One region of the Vibrio misgurnus genome, then DNA from elsewhere that is predicted to be linked to it. Evidence: predicted binding sites of a transcription regulator. Region 1 holds the regulator's gene; the other holds the start of a gene.

Region 1 (7,949 bases):
CATGTAGTCAGCGGCCACATAGTGGGTCGATTCAGTGATCAGGTGTTTGAACAGATCGCGATCCGCTTGCGTGGTTTTGATCGCTTCCAGCGTCATGCGGTTTTCACGTAGCGCCGATTCCATATCTTGGAAGGCTTTTTTCACGCCACCATTTTGCGGCAGCAGGTAATCTCGTAGTGAGCGAGTGATCGCACTGGAAATACCGCCATAAAGCGACGCTTCAATCAAACGGTAGAATTTTGAACGATCTGAGCTATTGCGCAGTTTTTTCGGGATCACGCCAAATTCAAACATCTGTGCGTGGTAGTCAACAATCGACGGGAAAGATTTGCAGTGCGCGCCTTCAATCTGGCTGACCGCCTCTTTCACTTCATTGATTTGACGAACCCGCGCGTGCTTATCCGACACGGTTTCAATCAAGATATCGGTCGGCTTGATATGGCTTGGCAAGCCTTGGATCAAGAACGGCTTGATATCGACTTTCTTATCACGTCCAGCCACTTGTTGTAGCTTGACCGCAAACAGTAGCCGTTGGTTACGTGAGTTGACCACATCCAGCGCAGCGTAACACGCGCCGGCTTGCAGTTTGCCGTACAAGCCTTTATCACGTGAGGCGTGTGAGCTACCCGCTTCGGTAGTGTTACGGAAATGGAGCAGGCTTTGGTCTGGGATCAAAGCGGTAATAAACGCCGCCATGGTGGTCGACTTACCGGCACCGTTACCACCCGATAAGGTGGTCACTAAATTATCAATGTCAAAAGTACGTGCAAAGAAGCCGTTCCAGTTGATCATGGTTAGCGATTGATATTTACCTCGTTCAATCATGCTTCATCTTCCCACTCGGTTTGCTCTTCATCGTACTCGCTGGCTGCATGGTACTCACTGGCTGAGTTGTACTCATTGACTGAATGATGCAGCAGGCTTTGTTGGCTCGGCTCTGGAGTATGCACCACCGCTTCACCATCACGGATCAGGCGCAGCTGCGCCTCACGCACATCACCACCCAAACGCACGTCTGCACCAAAACGAAATACTGCTTCAGTAATGCGAAATTTGGCCGTATCACCAATGGTGATCACCATGCCAAGGCGACGTAAACGACGCAGCGAAGTGCGCACTTTTTCAAATAATTTTTCACGGTCCAGATCTGAGCCGCTGGCACGGTTGGTGACCAGCTTCATTAATTTCTTCTCTTCCACCAGCGTCAACAGCTCATCGTACAACTCTTGGTTGGTGAAAATGCCTTCATGGGCCAAACGCTCGGGGCTCAAATACAGAAAACACAGCACTTTACCGACCAGCATATCCAGCTCAGACAGTACACTGCGGTTAATCAGCGAGCTTGAACGAGGACGCAGGTAGAAAAAGCCTTCTGGCGCGCGCACCAGTTCAGTGTGATAACGTTGGTAAAACAGCGCTAAATCCAGCTCAAAATCAGACAAAAATGCGTGATTATCCAGATCATCACTGGCCACATGCCGCCCCGCACGCAACAAACTATCGAGTGCTGGAAACAGCGGATTGGCGATCGCTTTGGCCAGATTCTCTGGCATGTATTGATTAATATCGGTCGATGACATTCGCTTGTACCTTTGCGCCAAAATCGTTAATCGCTGTCCAGTTCGGCTGGATAGCGCGGTAATCAGACTCGGAGTAACCGAGCCTCACCGCTTGGTCGACAACCATTCGGGCTAAATCAAAATGATGAGTGCGTGGATGACTGGCTAAGTAGTCGCGAAGTACCTGGGCTAAATCCAGCGCGCTGCCCTGCTCTTTATGCACTTTCAGCATATGGCTAATTCGCTCAGCCAATTCGTCATTCACTTGTTGCAGTGGTTGGTATTCCACCTCGGTAGGCACTTGGCCGGTGACTTCATCATCACGTAGCGCCAGAGTCTCATCACGCAGATCCGATAAACGTTCGGCCTCAGCGTAAGTGAGGTACCAAGGCTGTTCAAAATAGTCGCTCAACGATTGACGCAGGCGCTGGCTAAACGCCCGATTCTGATCCATGTCAATCGCGGTACGAATAAACTTATGCACGTGGCGGTCGTAGCCGATCCAAAGATCGATCGCCTGCTGTCCCCAACTGGTAATCCGATCGAGCTTCATCTGCAACGCAAACAGCGTCTCTTCGATAAAGTCCAATTCCAAATTGCCATACACGCACTCTTGGAGATCAAGAATTTGGGTTTGCAACTCATCGCCCGCCGCTTGCAGAGTATCTTGCAGCTCTCGCAACGTCGCCGAGGTTTCCGACAGCAAGGCTTCACAGTTGTTGATCGCATCGCGCCAATCTTTATTTAACAGCTCGGCGATCTGCTGTTTGACCGACTGTTGCTGCTCATCCATCACTCGCTGGTTGAGATCGATGCGGTCAAAAATTTCACTGACCGAATATTTGAGCACCCCAAACACGTTTTTGCGCCAGTGTGCCGCATTGCCGCCCTGCTGCGCCGATTGCAACGCTTTGGCCATTTCATCGGCCACCATCGAGAGCTGGATCGATAACTTGAGTTTGGAAAATTGACGATGCCGCACGTAGTAATCGGAGATACCGATCGCTAAAGGCGTTAACCGATACAGGCTCGCGCCTTCGGTCATTTCGCTGGTAAAGCGGCTCAGTAGTCGCTGCTTAACCAGATCATTAATCGCATTATTGGCTCGAAAAGCAGAAGCTTCGCCCGACTCTGCAAACATGCGTGTGACTATCGCAAATGCATCGTGCAGTTCCCCTTCGCCGAGCTCTTCATCAAATCTTTCGTTACCGAGCACCGCTATCGCCAGCAAAAATGCCAAGCGCTCAGTCGGTAGATTCAATGAGAAGTCATACTGTTTGACCCAACTGACCAATTCGTCGATCGGTTTTTGCACAGTATCCTGAGTAAACTCACTCATTGTATTTCCTGTTCTTGTTTTTTCTGAGCCCATACATGAATGTATCGGCCCAATGAGAGGTAAGGCTCCTGACGGCAGAATTTGCGCTCCAGTGCGAGCAAATCCTCATACTGATATTCGCCCATGTTTTTCATGTTGCCGATGTAATCACTGAAACAGCGAATACCGGATTTTCCGCAGATCTCAAACCCCGCCTGTTCGATCCATTGGTAGACCTCTTCAGGGCGTAAGCCTTGCTGCGGTTGTAATTTGAATCGTTTACGGTGTGGCATATCTTCTAGCACGTGTGGAATGTTGCCACACACCGCATTCTTGTAAACTAAACCGTGATAGTTGTAAAACATCACCGATGCCATACCACCGGGTTTAACTTGTGCCAACACGTTTTGTAACGCAGGCTTAGGATCGGCCAGCCACTCCATCACCGCATGAAATAACAACACATCAACCGGTTCGCTAAGATGCTGTTGAATGGTCTGCACCGATGAGTGAACCAACCGATACTGCTCACGCAGGCCTTGGTTGGCAATCTCTTGCTCAGCCAATTGCAACATTTGTGAAGAAAGATCACATAAAGTGACGTGATGACCAAGCCGAGCGATTTTTTGCGAAAGTTGCGCCAAGCCTCCCCCTGCATCCAATATGTGCAAAGGTGCATTTGATGCATTGAATTGAGCGAGTAATTGCTGCAAATCTTCCCAAACAATGACTTGGCGGATCTCGCCTTTGTCAGAGCCGTAAATATTTTTTGCAAATTTGTGGGCAATATTGTCGAAATTACGGTCTTCAGTCACAGTAGCTTGAGTTATGATAATCCATCGTGCCCGCTATTCTGTCACAGGAATAGCAGGAATAAAGAGGCTTCGACTCTTTTTATATTCAAGTGCTGTTTTTTCGGACTGTTTTCACTATGTTTGAGCTGAAAAAAATTTTTTCTTCGCTGTTGATGCCATTGCCAGCGCTGCTGATCCTTGGTTTTCTCGGCTTGATGCTGATCATGTTCACTGCCAAACGCAAAACTGGCTGTCTGGTGGTTTTATTCTCACTCTCTGGATTGTTTCTGGTCTCCTTTCAACCGGTTGCCACTCGTTTATTAATGCCACTTGAGCGCGCTTACACCGCCTTTTTACCGGTCGAAGGCTCGCTCGATTACATAATGGTGCTCGGCAATGGTCATGTTGTGGATGATGATATACCACCGACCTCGGAACTCACTCGCGCGGCATTAATGCGCTTAAGTGAAGGTATTCGTATTTACCGCATGTACCCAGGTTCCAAATTAATTCTCTCCGGCTATGCCGGCGGCAGTGAAGTCAGCCACGCGCGGATGATGGCGCGAGTCGCCCTCGCGCTTGGCGTACCCAAATCCGATATTATTTTGCTGGAAACCGCCAAAGATACCTGGGAAGAAGCGCGCCAAGCAGCGGCATTTGTGCAGCAAAAGCGTATGGTATTAGTAACATCGGCCAGCCACATGAAACGCGCCATGCGCGAATTTCAATCAGCAGGTCTAACCCCGATTGCGGCACCGACCAATTACTTAGGTCATCTGAATATTATTCAGCCTTGGGACAAGTACATTCCAAAATCACGCTATCTTGAACAAACTGAGCTATTTTGGTACGAAAGCTTAGGGCTACTGTGGCAAACGCTACGCGATAGCGTGGTGGGTGATGCCAGTCCTGCACCTGAAACGAAACCGGTCAATGTCACGCTGGCCGATTAACCACCGGTTATGCCTTAGTCTGTTCGACTCGCAACAGCGATAGTGCACATTCGCTATCCTGTTGCGATTGCGGATTGATTTAAGGTACAAGGTCAATAAGCTATCACTGCTAGACCTATCAATTCAGAAATAAGTTACCGTTTGATGAATGAATTTGATTGCAGTTGCTGGCGGCGCAGTCTAAAATTCACCCGCAAATGATAAAACCAATATGATTGTAAACCGCTGTTTTTCGGCGGTTTTTGTATTTTATTACTTTAGGCATCATGATTGTTACGCCCAAGATACGTTATGTGTGGTGACTCGCACTCCAAGTATCATAGCTTGCTCAATCTCGCCTTACCTGCTGATTTAATTCACCAATAACATTCGCTGACATCAGCAGTCATCGATAGGAACACTCTATGGCTACGATAAAAGATGTGGCGCGCCTTGCTGGTGTGTCAACCACCACCGTTTCCCACGTGATCAACAAAACTCGCTTTGTGGCAGAAACCACCCAAGAAAAAGTGATGGAAGCGGTGCAACAACTTAACTACGCACCAAGTGCTGTGGCACGCAGTTTAAAGTGTAATACCACACGCACGATCGGCATGTTAGTGACTCAATCGACCAATCTCTTCTTCTCTGAAGTGATCGATGGGGTGGAAAGCTACTGTTACCGCCAAGGTTATACCTTGATCCTATGTAACACTGGCGGCATTTATGAAAAACAGCGAGATTACATTCGGATGCTCGCCGAAAAGCGGGTCGATGGTATTTTGGTGATGTGCTCTGATCTCACCCAAGAACTACAAGCCATGCTGGATGTGCATAAAGACATTCCGAAAGTGATCATGGACTGGGGGCCTGAAACTTCCAATGCGGATAAGATCATTGATAACTCAGAAGAAGGTGGCTATCTGGCGACCAAGTATCTGATTGAGCACGGACACCGCGACATTGCTTGCTTAAGTGGTCATTTCATCAAGGCGGCCTGCCAAGAGCGTATTCAAGGTTTTCGCCGCGCAATGGCAGAGGCCAATTTACCCATCAATCAAGATTGGATTTTAGAAGGCAACTTTGAGTGTGATACTGCGGTGCTAGCGGCCGATAAGATCATCGCGATGGATAAACGCCCCAGTGCTGTATTTTGCTTTAATGACACGATGGCGTTAGGTCTCATCAGTCGCTTACAGCAAAAAGGGATCCGCGTGCCAGAAGATATGTCGGTGATTGGCTACGACAATATTGAATTGGCCGAGTATTTCTCGCCGCCATTAACCACGGTGCACCAACCGAAACGCCGCGTAGGTAAAAATGCGTTCGAAATCTTACTGGAACGGATTAAAGATAAAGAGCATGAACGGCGAATTTTTGAAATGCATCCTGAAATTGTCGAACGGGATACCGTAAAAGACTTGACAAAATCCTAACTTACTTGAAAATTCACACCATCTATATTTGAAAGCTTGTCACATAAATCTGACAAACCTCATATAGAAAGAGTAGGATTAGTTCTGCGTATTCTCATAATTGAAACATTAAACTGTGAGAATGCGCTAAGAATGACTGATTTTTATCAGGAAGAATGTCACGCACAGGGCAAACCATTTGAAAGAGTGGGACGCAAAGCCTCCGGCCTAAACCAACAACTTGGTAGGTAGCGGGGTTGCCGATGGCAAAAATGCATACAGGCTGTTGACTGATTATTGACACCTTGGCTGCATGTTTTTGCTAATTTTCTCGGGCCTGATTTGGTGGCGTAGGTAACAATACTCCGAGACTAACAGCATGGATAAACCAGTATTAAAAGATTCAATGCGGCTCTTTGAGCAGCTAGGACGTGTGAAATCTCGTTCAATGTTTGGTGGCTTTGGTATTTTTGTCGACGATACAATGTTTGCACTTGTGGTCAACGATACGCTGCACATCCGTGCCGATGAAGCCTCGATTGAAAAATTCAAACAACAAGGTTATGCCCCATACGTTTACAAAAAACGTGGCTTCCCTGTCGTGACCAAGTATTACGCTCTGCCTGACAATTGCTGGAGTGATCCAGCCTCAATTCTAACTGAAGCTCATACCGCGCTTGATGTGGCTAAAGCAGAGCGTGAAACGCAAGCCCAAACCAAACCTGACCGTTTAAAAGATCTGCCTAACCTGCGTTTAGCGACCGAAAGAATGCTCAAGAAAGCCGGCATTGAAACGGTCGCCTCTCTCCAATCCAACGGCTCTGTCGCTGCCTATAAAGCCATTCAGCGTACTCATACTGCCGAGGTGAGCTTAGAGTTGCTGTGGGCCTTAGAAGGCGCAATTGAAGGTAAACACTGGTCGGTGATCCCACAGCAGCGCCGTGATGAGCTGTTAAGCCATCTCTAGATTAGTGTGATGATAACACTCACCGCGTCAAGCACAGAGTTCGCGACATAAATACCCAACCCGCGCCAATCATGGCGCGGGTTTTTTATTGCTCAATCACTCATCGGTATACCGGCCGCCGTTATCGTGATCAGCTAGGGCTAAATGCCGCGCTTAACGGATCTGACGCTGAATAAACTCGATTGAATGCTGATTGAACAGCTCCGGCTGCTCAACATTACACACATGCCCACAATTGGGGATCTCGTACAGCTCACTTTGTGTGTGCAGCGCCACCATCTCTTTAACCGGATGAATGAACATGTAATCTTTCTCACCCATCAGATATAAGGTGGGGATTGGCAATTCACGGTCACGGAAATAACGCATCAAAGGATTAACTTCAGCGGTTAAAGTGAACCAACGTTTAAACTCTTTTTGACACAGTTTTTGCGCTTCACGAATAAATAGATGACGTGACTCTTTTTGGCTACGCTGTGGCATCACAACGTAAGCAAACAGTCGATATAACCACATGTAAGGGATGATATGTTTGCTCCAATGCCCAAGCTTAACCAGCACTTGTGAACGAGTATTGAGCCGCGTGACTGCCCCACCCAGCACCATCGAGTTAACACGATGAGTGGCAAGCTCAGCCAGATTACGCACTATGATGGTACCGAGCGACATACCAACAAAATGCGCCGACTGAATTTTCAGGTGATCAAGCACGCGCAATACATCCAGTGTCACACTTTTGAAAGTGTAACGATTGGCAATCCAGCCTTTCAGTAAGGGATTCGATTTCCCGTGCCCACGCAAGTCAATCAACAATAAATTGAAATGCTGACGATAAGCTTTGATTTGCTTAAACCAGATCGCAGAGCTGCCCCCTGCGCCATGCACAAAAACCACCCACTCATGGCTGGTAGGATGGTGATACGTTTTATGAAATAGCACTTTTTCGGCAATCGTCGTCATTGGC
Region 2 (7,949 bases), 710 kb from region 1:
CAACATTGTCAATAAGATACGATTCTCGTCAAAAACGGAACTTCATTTTTGACGAGTTTTACTCAAGCTAGATCACACTTTAAAATCTCATCCCTACGCAAAATAGTGAGCCAAATCACACTGAGTAATCCGAACAATGCGTGAAATCGCTCGAACAAATCAGTAAAACGTGATCATTATCATCATTCGCACTCCGTCAAAAACGTTAATTTGGAGCAAAAATGACGTTTTTGTCGCAACGCAAGAATGGGGATACCACGATGCAAATACCATCATTCACTCCACAACCACAGCGAGAACCACCATTTGATATAGTGATATACCGGATTGAGCGATTGATTTACTCGTCAGCGAATGATGATAACTAGACAGATGAGCGTATCGGCCAAGCAGCAATGGCTAAATGAAAATCACCACTAGCAAAATAACCAACTCAACAGATCTCATGGGATAGCTCTAATGCATAGCGGGGGGTGCCGATGAAGGAACGGACCATTCTAGGTAACAGGCAGGATACAGGAAAGCAAAAAGCAAAAAGCAAAAAGCAAAAAGGCCCCAGCATAAATGCTGAGGCCTTAAATATGGTCGGTGAAGAGGGATTCGAACCCCCGACCCTCTGGTCCCAAACCAGATGCGCTACCAAGCTGCGCTATTCACCGGAACGTTGGGTATATTACTCGTTATGATTGGAAGCGCAACCCTTATGGCTATACTTTCTGTGCAAGTCAGCGCGTTTGCTCAAAAGTTCAGCACTACAGCGCAAGCTAGTGGGTTGCGACTTAATTTTCAGCCCATAATAATAGCAAAGGATTGGACAATCATCTTACAGATCACCATTTAGCTACAAGCTGGTACTGCGCACCGAAAAAGCCCCCACCATGAATAACACACTAAACTTAAGCAGAAACGTCTTGGCTACACGACTAAAGCTGCTAGAATGCGCGGATTTTGTGCAGCAGATGCTGCGCCACCATCCGTTGTGAAACGTGAGGAAATTGTATGTCGCAACCCACCGAAAAACGCCTGAACAAATTCATTAGTGAAACGGGCTACTGCTCACGCCGAGAAGCAGACAAACTGATTGAACAAGGCCGAGTGACGCTAAATGGCTTACCCCCACAAGTGGGCAGTAAAGTCACGGAGCAAGATGAGATCTGTATTGATGGCAAACCGCTACGAGCCAAAGAGCGCCCAATCTATATCGCATTAAATAAACCAACCGGGATCACTTGTACTACCGAGCGTGATATTGCTGGTAATATTGTTGATTTCATTGGCCACCGTAAGCGTATTTTCCCAATTGGTCGCTTAGATAAACCTTCTGATGGATTAATTTTCCTGACCAATGATGGCGATATCGTCAATAAAATTCTACGCGCCGGTAATCACCACGAGAAAGAGTACGTGGTACGCGTAGATAAGATGATCACCGCTGAATTTATCCAGCAGATGTCGGCAGGCGTCAACATCCTCGATACCATTACCCTGCCGTGTAAAGTCACCCAAGAAACACCTTATTCGTTTCGGATCGTGCTGACCCAAGGGCTTAACCGCCAAATTCGCCGTATGTGTGAAGCGTTAGGCTATGAGGTGTTTAAACTACGGCGGGTACGGATCATGAACATCACTTTAGATGGGATCCCGAACGGAAAATGGCGCTATTTAACCGAAACGGAAGTGAGCGAAATTCTGGCAATGTGTGAAGGCTCCAGTGGTACTGAAGAAGCATCTCAAGTCGCCTCAAATGGTGAGGTGATTAAACGCGCCACCGACGCCAAACTGTTTGATAGTCGAGATGCCAATCGTGAATCAAAAGCACGCCGCAATCCAAAAACCTATCACGGTAACAATGCCCAACAATTTCGCCATGCGCCAAACTCGAAAAAAGCGCAGCACCGTCCAGAGCGCGCAACGACGACGCATGCCAGCGGCAACAGTTCCACGCCTGCCAAACCCGCACCACGTACCGGGGGCACGTTGAGCCTAAGAAAGTCCAAATAACTCGTCATGCACCACGAACACAACCAAGGGAAGCCATGGCTTCCCTTGGTTTGTATTCGATACTTATCCAAGCTTCAGTAGCGCATTGTTAACTCAACCCGTTGATAGGATTACTTGGTTCCAAAAATCTTATCGCCTGCGTCACCGAGTCCCGGTACGATATAACCCTTATCATTGAGCTTTTCATCAATCGCTGCGGTATACAGTTCAACATCCGGGTGAGCTTTTTCTAATGCAGCAATCCCTTCTGGTGCCGCGACCAGCACCAGCACTTTGATCTGCTGGCAACCTTTCTCTTTTAGTAGATCAATGGTGGCAATCATCGAACCACCAGTAGCCAGCATCGGGTCAACCACCAGTGCAATACGCTCTTCAATGTTCGAAGCCAGTTTATTAAAGTAAGGAACTGGCTCAAGAGTCTCTTCATCACGATAGATCCCAACTACGCTGATCCGCGCGCTAGGAATGTGTTCTAAAACACCATCCATCATGCCAAGGCCCGCACGCAAAATCGGCACTACGGTGACTTTCTTGCCTTTGATTTGATCCACTTCAACGGGACCATTCCAGCCCTCGATCGTCACTTTTTCAGTTTCAAAGTCAGACGTTGCTTCATAAGTCAGCAGGCTGCCAACCTCGGTCGCCAGCTCGCGAAAACGCTTAGTGCTAATGTCGCCTTCACGCATCAGGCCAAGTTTGTGTTTTACAAGAGGGTGCTTAACTTCAACAATTTTCATGTCCAACTCCGGCTTCATTAATTTAAACCTGCGGATTATACACTGATTTATGGATTTTTTTCGATGCTAAAACCGGATAAAAACCTTACGCAAACGTTTTCCTTTTTGTTTTAAGCCCTGTAGAATAGCGCCGTTTTCATATCCAACTAGACCGAGGAACTTCCCCGTGAACGGTAATAATCCATCTCTCAGCTATAAAGATGCAGGTGTCGATATTGATGCAGGTAATGCACTCGTTGAACGAATTAAAGGTGCAGTGAAGCGTACCCGTCGCCCTGAAGTTATGGGTGGCCTAGGCGGTTTTGGCGCACTATGTGAGCTACCAACCAAATATAAACATCCAGTTTTAGTCTCTGGTACAGACGGCGTAGGCACCAAATTGCGTCTCGCACTGGATATGAAAAAACATGACACCATCGGTGTCGATCTGGTCGCCATGTGTGTCAATGACTTAATCGTACAAGGCGCAGAGCCGCTGTTCTTCCTCGATTATTATGCGACCGGCAAGCTGGATGTCGATACTGCCGCAGAAGTGATTACTGGGATTGCCGATGGCTGTTTACAAGCAGGTTGTGCCCTGATTGGTGGCGAAACCGCAGAAATGCCGGGCATGTATGAAGGCGAAGATTACGATGTAGCTGGCTTTTGCGTCGGCGTGGTGGAAAAAGAAGCGATCATCGATGGCAGTAAAGTACAAATCGGTGATGCATTGATCGCGGTTGGCTCAAGCGGCCCACACTCTAACGGCTACTCACTGGTACGTAAGATCCTTGAAGTCTCTAAAGCGGACAAAAATGAACTACTCGCCGGTAAAACCATTGGTGAGCACTTACTCGCACCTACTAAGATTTATATCAAATCAGGCCTCAAACTGATCGCCGAGCACGATATTCACGCCATCTCACACATTACTGGTGGCGGCTTCTGGGAAAATATTCCTCGCGTGCTGCCGGAAGGCACCAAAGCGGTGATCGATGGTAACAGTTGGGAATGGCCAGTGATTTTCCAATGGCTACAACAAAAAGGTAACGTGACCACTCACGAAATGTACCGCACTTTCAACTGTGGGGTTGGCCTTATCATTGCGCTGCCTAAAGCGCAAGCACAAGCGGCCGTCGCTCTACTGCAAGCCGAAGGCGAAAACGCTTGGGTGATCGGTGAAATCGCAGCCGCACATGGCGATCAAGCGCAGGTAGAGATCAACTAATCATGAAAAGCATTGTTGTTTTAATTTCGGGAAACGGAACCAATCTACAGGCGATCATGGATGCTTGTGAAACCAGTATTCAAGGTGGCAAAGTAACGGCTGTGTTTTCCAATAAAGCAACAGCTTACGGTTTAGAACGCGCCAAACAGGCTGGCGCTGCCGCCTGTTTTATTGATCCTCAAGCTTATCCAACCCGCGATGCCTTTGATGACACATTGATGGCGCAAATCGACCTGTTTGCGCCTGATTTAGTGGTGTTGGCGGGTTATATGCGCATCCTAAGTGGTGAATTTGTTCGCCACTACCAAGGCCGAATGATCAATATTCATCCTTCACTTTTGCCTAAATATCCGGGTTTGAATACGTATCAACGAGCGATTCATGCCGGTGATGAAGAACATGGCACCAGTGTGCATTTTGTAACTGAGCAGCTTGATGGTGGCCCAGTGATTTTGCAAGCCAAGGTACCGATTTTCGAGCAAGATAGTGTCGAAGAGCTGACGGCTCGGGTGCAAGATCAAGAGCACCGCATCTACCCTCTCGTGGTGAAATGGTTTGTCGAAGGTCGCTTAACCATGCAACAAGGCAAAGCCTATCTCGATGGTGAAGTGCTTGGCATGCATGGCTACGCCAGCGAATAATCGCCAAGTAAAAACCAAACAAGGGTTGCCATCGTGCAACCCTTGTTTTATCTAGCACGGCAAATGCTTTGACCACCCATCAGCCATGCGGATCGACCTAGCATGCAGATCGACTAAGGCGACTTCGGCCAGTCAATCCGTATTGTCGGCGATTCGCTCTCCCAAATGAAATAGCGCAAATTGCCCCGGTTTCATACGCTGCCAGCTCTCATTGCCGGTTAACGGCTGAGTGGCAATCACTGACACCACATCATTCGGTGTAGTTTCCTCTTGGAAATTGATTTCGACCTGTTCATCGAGCAATGTGGCTCGGCCAAATGGCGCTCGGCGCGTGATCCAGTACAGATGATTGCTACAATACGCCATCACATATTCACCATTAGACAACAGCATATTGAACACGCCTAGCGAACGCAGTGAATCACAGCACTGCGCCACATAGCGCCACATCTCTAACCAATTCGTAGGACCGGCTGGGAATTGTTGTTCCATCTGATTGAGCAACCAACAAAACGCCCATTCACTGTCGGTTTGACCAACCGCACGATGCCGACCAGTCAGTAACGCTTGGTGATCAGTGAGCTGGCCATTGTGGGCAAATGTCCAGTATTGTCCCCATAACTCACGGGTAAATGGATGAGTATTTTCAAGACTCACGCCCCCACGGTTGGCCTGACGAATATGGCTGATCACCGCACAACTTTTGATCGGATACTGCAAAACTAACTCGGCAATTTTGGATTGGCAGCTCGGTTGCGGATCTTTAAAAGTACGACAACCTTTGCCTTCATAAAAAGTGATCCCCCAGCCATCACGATGTGGGCCAGTTTTTCCACCACGCTGCACTAAGCCTTTAAAACTAAAACAGATATCGGTGGGTACATTCGCGCTCATGCCGAGCAATTCACACATGGTTTAAACCACTCCTGATGAAAATTGATCCTTTCTTTAACCAAGCACCCAGCGATGATGGCTGAGCACGGCTCAGTCTTATGCCATCTCTTTTTCAATCAACTGAATGATGATGTGAATGATCTTAATATGCACTTCTTGAATACGGTCAGCATAACCAAAATGGGGAACCCGGATCTCAATATCCGCCACGCCAGCCATCTTGCCACCATCTTTACCAGTCAGAGCAATGGTTTTCATCCCTTTGGCTTGTGCAGCTTCAATCGCTTTTAGAATATTGCCAGAATTGCCTGACGTCGACAGACCAAACAGCACATCGCCTTTGCTACCAACCGCTTCAACATAGCGAGAGAACACAAAGTCGTATCCAAAATCGTTACTCACACAAGAGATGTGGCTCGGATCTGAAATCGCGATCCCAGGATAACCGGGGCGATTTTCACGATAGCGGCCAGTCAACTCTTCCGCAAAATGCATGGCATCACAATGGGATCCACCATTACCACAAGACAGCACTTTGCCACCTTGCTTAAACGAATCCGCAATCAGTTTCGCCGCGGCGGCAATTTGGGCAATGTTATGATCATCGCTTAAAAATTGCTGTAAAACCTCAGCAGCTTCATTCAGTTCATTACGAATTAAATCCTGGTACATAACGCATCTCTCTTATGGTGATTTTCATTTTTAGTGATTCAGGCTGATCCGAACCAAGCACAATCAGTCCTGCGATTCAATTGACATGAGTTTACCCAAACCAGCCAAGCTGTCGAGCATCAAACGGTAAGATTGACCACGAGCTGGCAATCCATCACGGATCAGTTGAGATTAAGCCGCTGAAACAACAACAGGGAGATAACCTCTCCCTGTTGTGATTAGGGTGAACGAACCTAGCCAACACCGCTACCGCTTCAAGTAGAAAGGGGATACCCGATCAGCCCCACTGATAACTCGATGGGTAGCATCACTTGCTGTTTTTATTGGGCATATTCAATTGCATCGGTGGCTGCTGTACTTTTTCACGTTTGATTTTGCGCAGTACAAACCAGCCGGTTAGGGCTAACATCAACACTACAAGATTTCCGAGCATAATGTAGATGATGGTACGGCTGCGCTGTGCTTCACGCATTTGCAGCATGCGCAGCTCTTGTTCCTGCTGTAGACGCAGCGCCTCTTCCTGTTGCTGGATCCGGCGAACCTCAGCCAGATTTAACTCATCCACCACACTGTAAGTCTGATCGGCGATCGGAAAATAGAGTTCACGCTGCGCAGCTAACTCAGTAGCCCAAACTTTGCCATGCCAAGCATAATGACCCAATTCCCCTTGATAAGGAATCGTCACCTTGGTGGTCAGGGCACTTTTCTCCGCTTGAGCCTGTACCAGATAGTCATCTTGGTAAGGATGACGATGAACAATATGCGCCAATAATGAGCCGGGCTCAATCATACCTTGCTCTCCGGTGAGCATCACTTGATGCGGCGTGCCGCTGACCCGTGATTGAATAAAGGTAGTCAATATAGGATTAGGATAGACCAACACTTGTTGCTCTTGAGCGCGCAGGAATACGCCATTACCAGAGGTAATACGCACCCGATATTTACCCGGTTCAACCGCCATCATTAGTGCAACCGTAAACACGCCATCACCGGGCTTTTCATCCAGCAACTGGCCATCATCGGCAAATTCGCCAATCACAACTGGGATCGGCCGCGCCTCTTTAGCCAATGACTCTTCATTATCGATATATTTAGTAAAGGTGACTTTAAGATGTACTCGATCTAAAAAATCCCGCAGCAATAGCGGTTGCCCATTCGAGGTTAAGCGAGCCGTGAATTTTAGCTCTTCTCCTTGAAACACGCGGCTGGGTAAGACATCACTGGTCAATTGCAGATCTGAAATCAGTTTGATGTGGTTTTTAGGTGTCACTTTACCAATCGCTTGCCAAGGTCCTGGCATCGGATCATCAATCGAAATAATGTCCATCGATGGCTCTTGATACCAACGGACATGGTCTGGATTACGCCACTGATAATATTTGCGCCCATCAGGGCGTACTAACACCACAGGTTGTGAATTATTTTCGCGGTAAATCACAAAAGTGATTTGCGAAATGTTTGGATCGACGCGAAATCGGTTATCAAGCAGCGACAGACTCGACGACTGGTTAGCAAAACCACTGAAACTGATCCAACATCCCACTATTAACGCGAGGATCCTCAACATAACCACTCCTAATTACGCCACAGGCAAGTGCCACTTTTGGCCACCAGATCTAAACGATCTTGATGTGCTTGTAATTCATCGGCGCTGGCATACAAAACCTTTAATGCTTTTTGTGCTGTACGAGCTCGGGTTAGTGATTCTGCGCTCAGATCGCCACTATTTTGCGTGGCTGATGAAAATTGCAATGAGGTTTGTCCACCGGTCATCAATAGATAAACGTCAGCCAAAAT

Evidence for each region. Region 1 encodes PurR, which represses purine synthesis genes. Its sites were predicted from a motif close to TNANGNAAACGTTTNCNTNA; they were not measured.
Region 2: a site for PurR is predicted at 2,824-2,843, ahead of purM (phosphoribosylformylglycinamidine cyclo-ligase). Genes of this name have one in related genera too.

The regions. Positions count from the first base shown of each region.
Region 1 is NZ_CP113241.1:1,402,239-1,410,187, forward strand. Features, by position in the region: gene mukB (chromosome partition protein MukB) at 1-825, opposite strand, end outside; gene mukE (chromosome partition protein MukE) at 822-1,580, opposite strand; gene mukF (chromosome partition protein MukF) at 1,561-2,898, opposite strand; gene cmoM (tRNA uridine 5-oxyacetic acid(34) methyltransferase CmoM) at 2,895-3,692, opposite strand; gene elyC (envelope biogenesis factor ElyC) at 3,809-4,624, shown strand; gene purR (HTH-type transcriptional repressor PurR) at 5,029-6,039, shown strand; cyclic di-GMP riboswitch class I at 6,198-6,283, shown strand; gene OOK74_RS06605 (TfoX/Sxy family DNA transformation protein) at 6,398-6,985, shown strand; gene OOK74_RS06610 (alpha/beta fold hydrolase) at 7,139-7,945, opposite strand.
Region 2 is NZ_CP113241.1:689,550-697,498, reverse strand. Features, by position in the region: tRNA gene OOK74_RS03280 (tRNA-Pro) at 583-659, opposite strand; gene rluF (23S rRNA pseudouridine(2604) synthase RluF) at 1,000-2,001, shown strand; gene upp (uracil phosphoribosyltransferase) at 2,112-2,738, opposite strand; gene purM (phosphoribosylformylglycinamidine cyclo-ligase) at 2,905-3,945, shown strand; gene purN (phosphoribosylglycinamide formyltransferase) at 3,948-4,586, shown strand; gene OOK74_RS03255 (class II glutamine amidotransferase) at 4,719-5,498, opposite strand; gene lpcA (D-sedoheptulose 7-phosphate isomerase) at 5,577-6,152, opposite strand; gene OOK74_RS03245 (TIGR03503 family protein) at 6,460-7,719, opposite strand; gene dnaQ (DNA polymerase III subunit epsilon) at 7,728-7,949, opposite strand, start outside.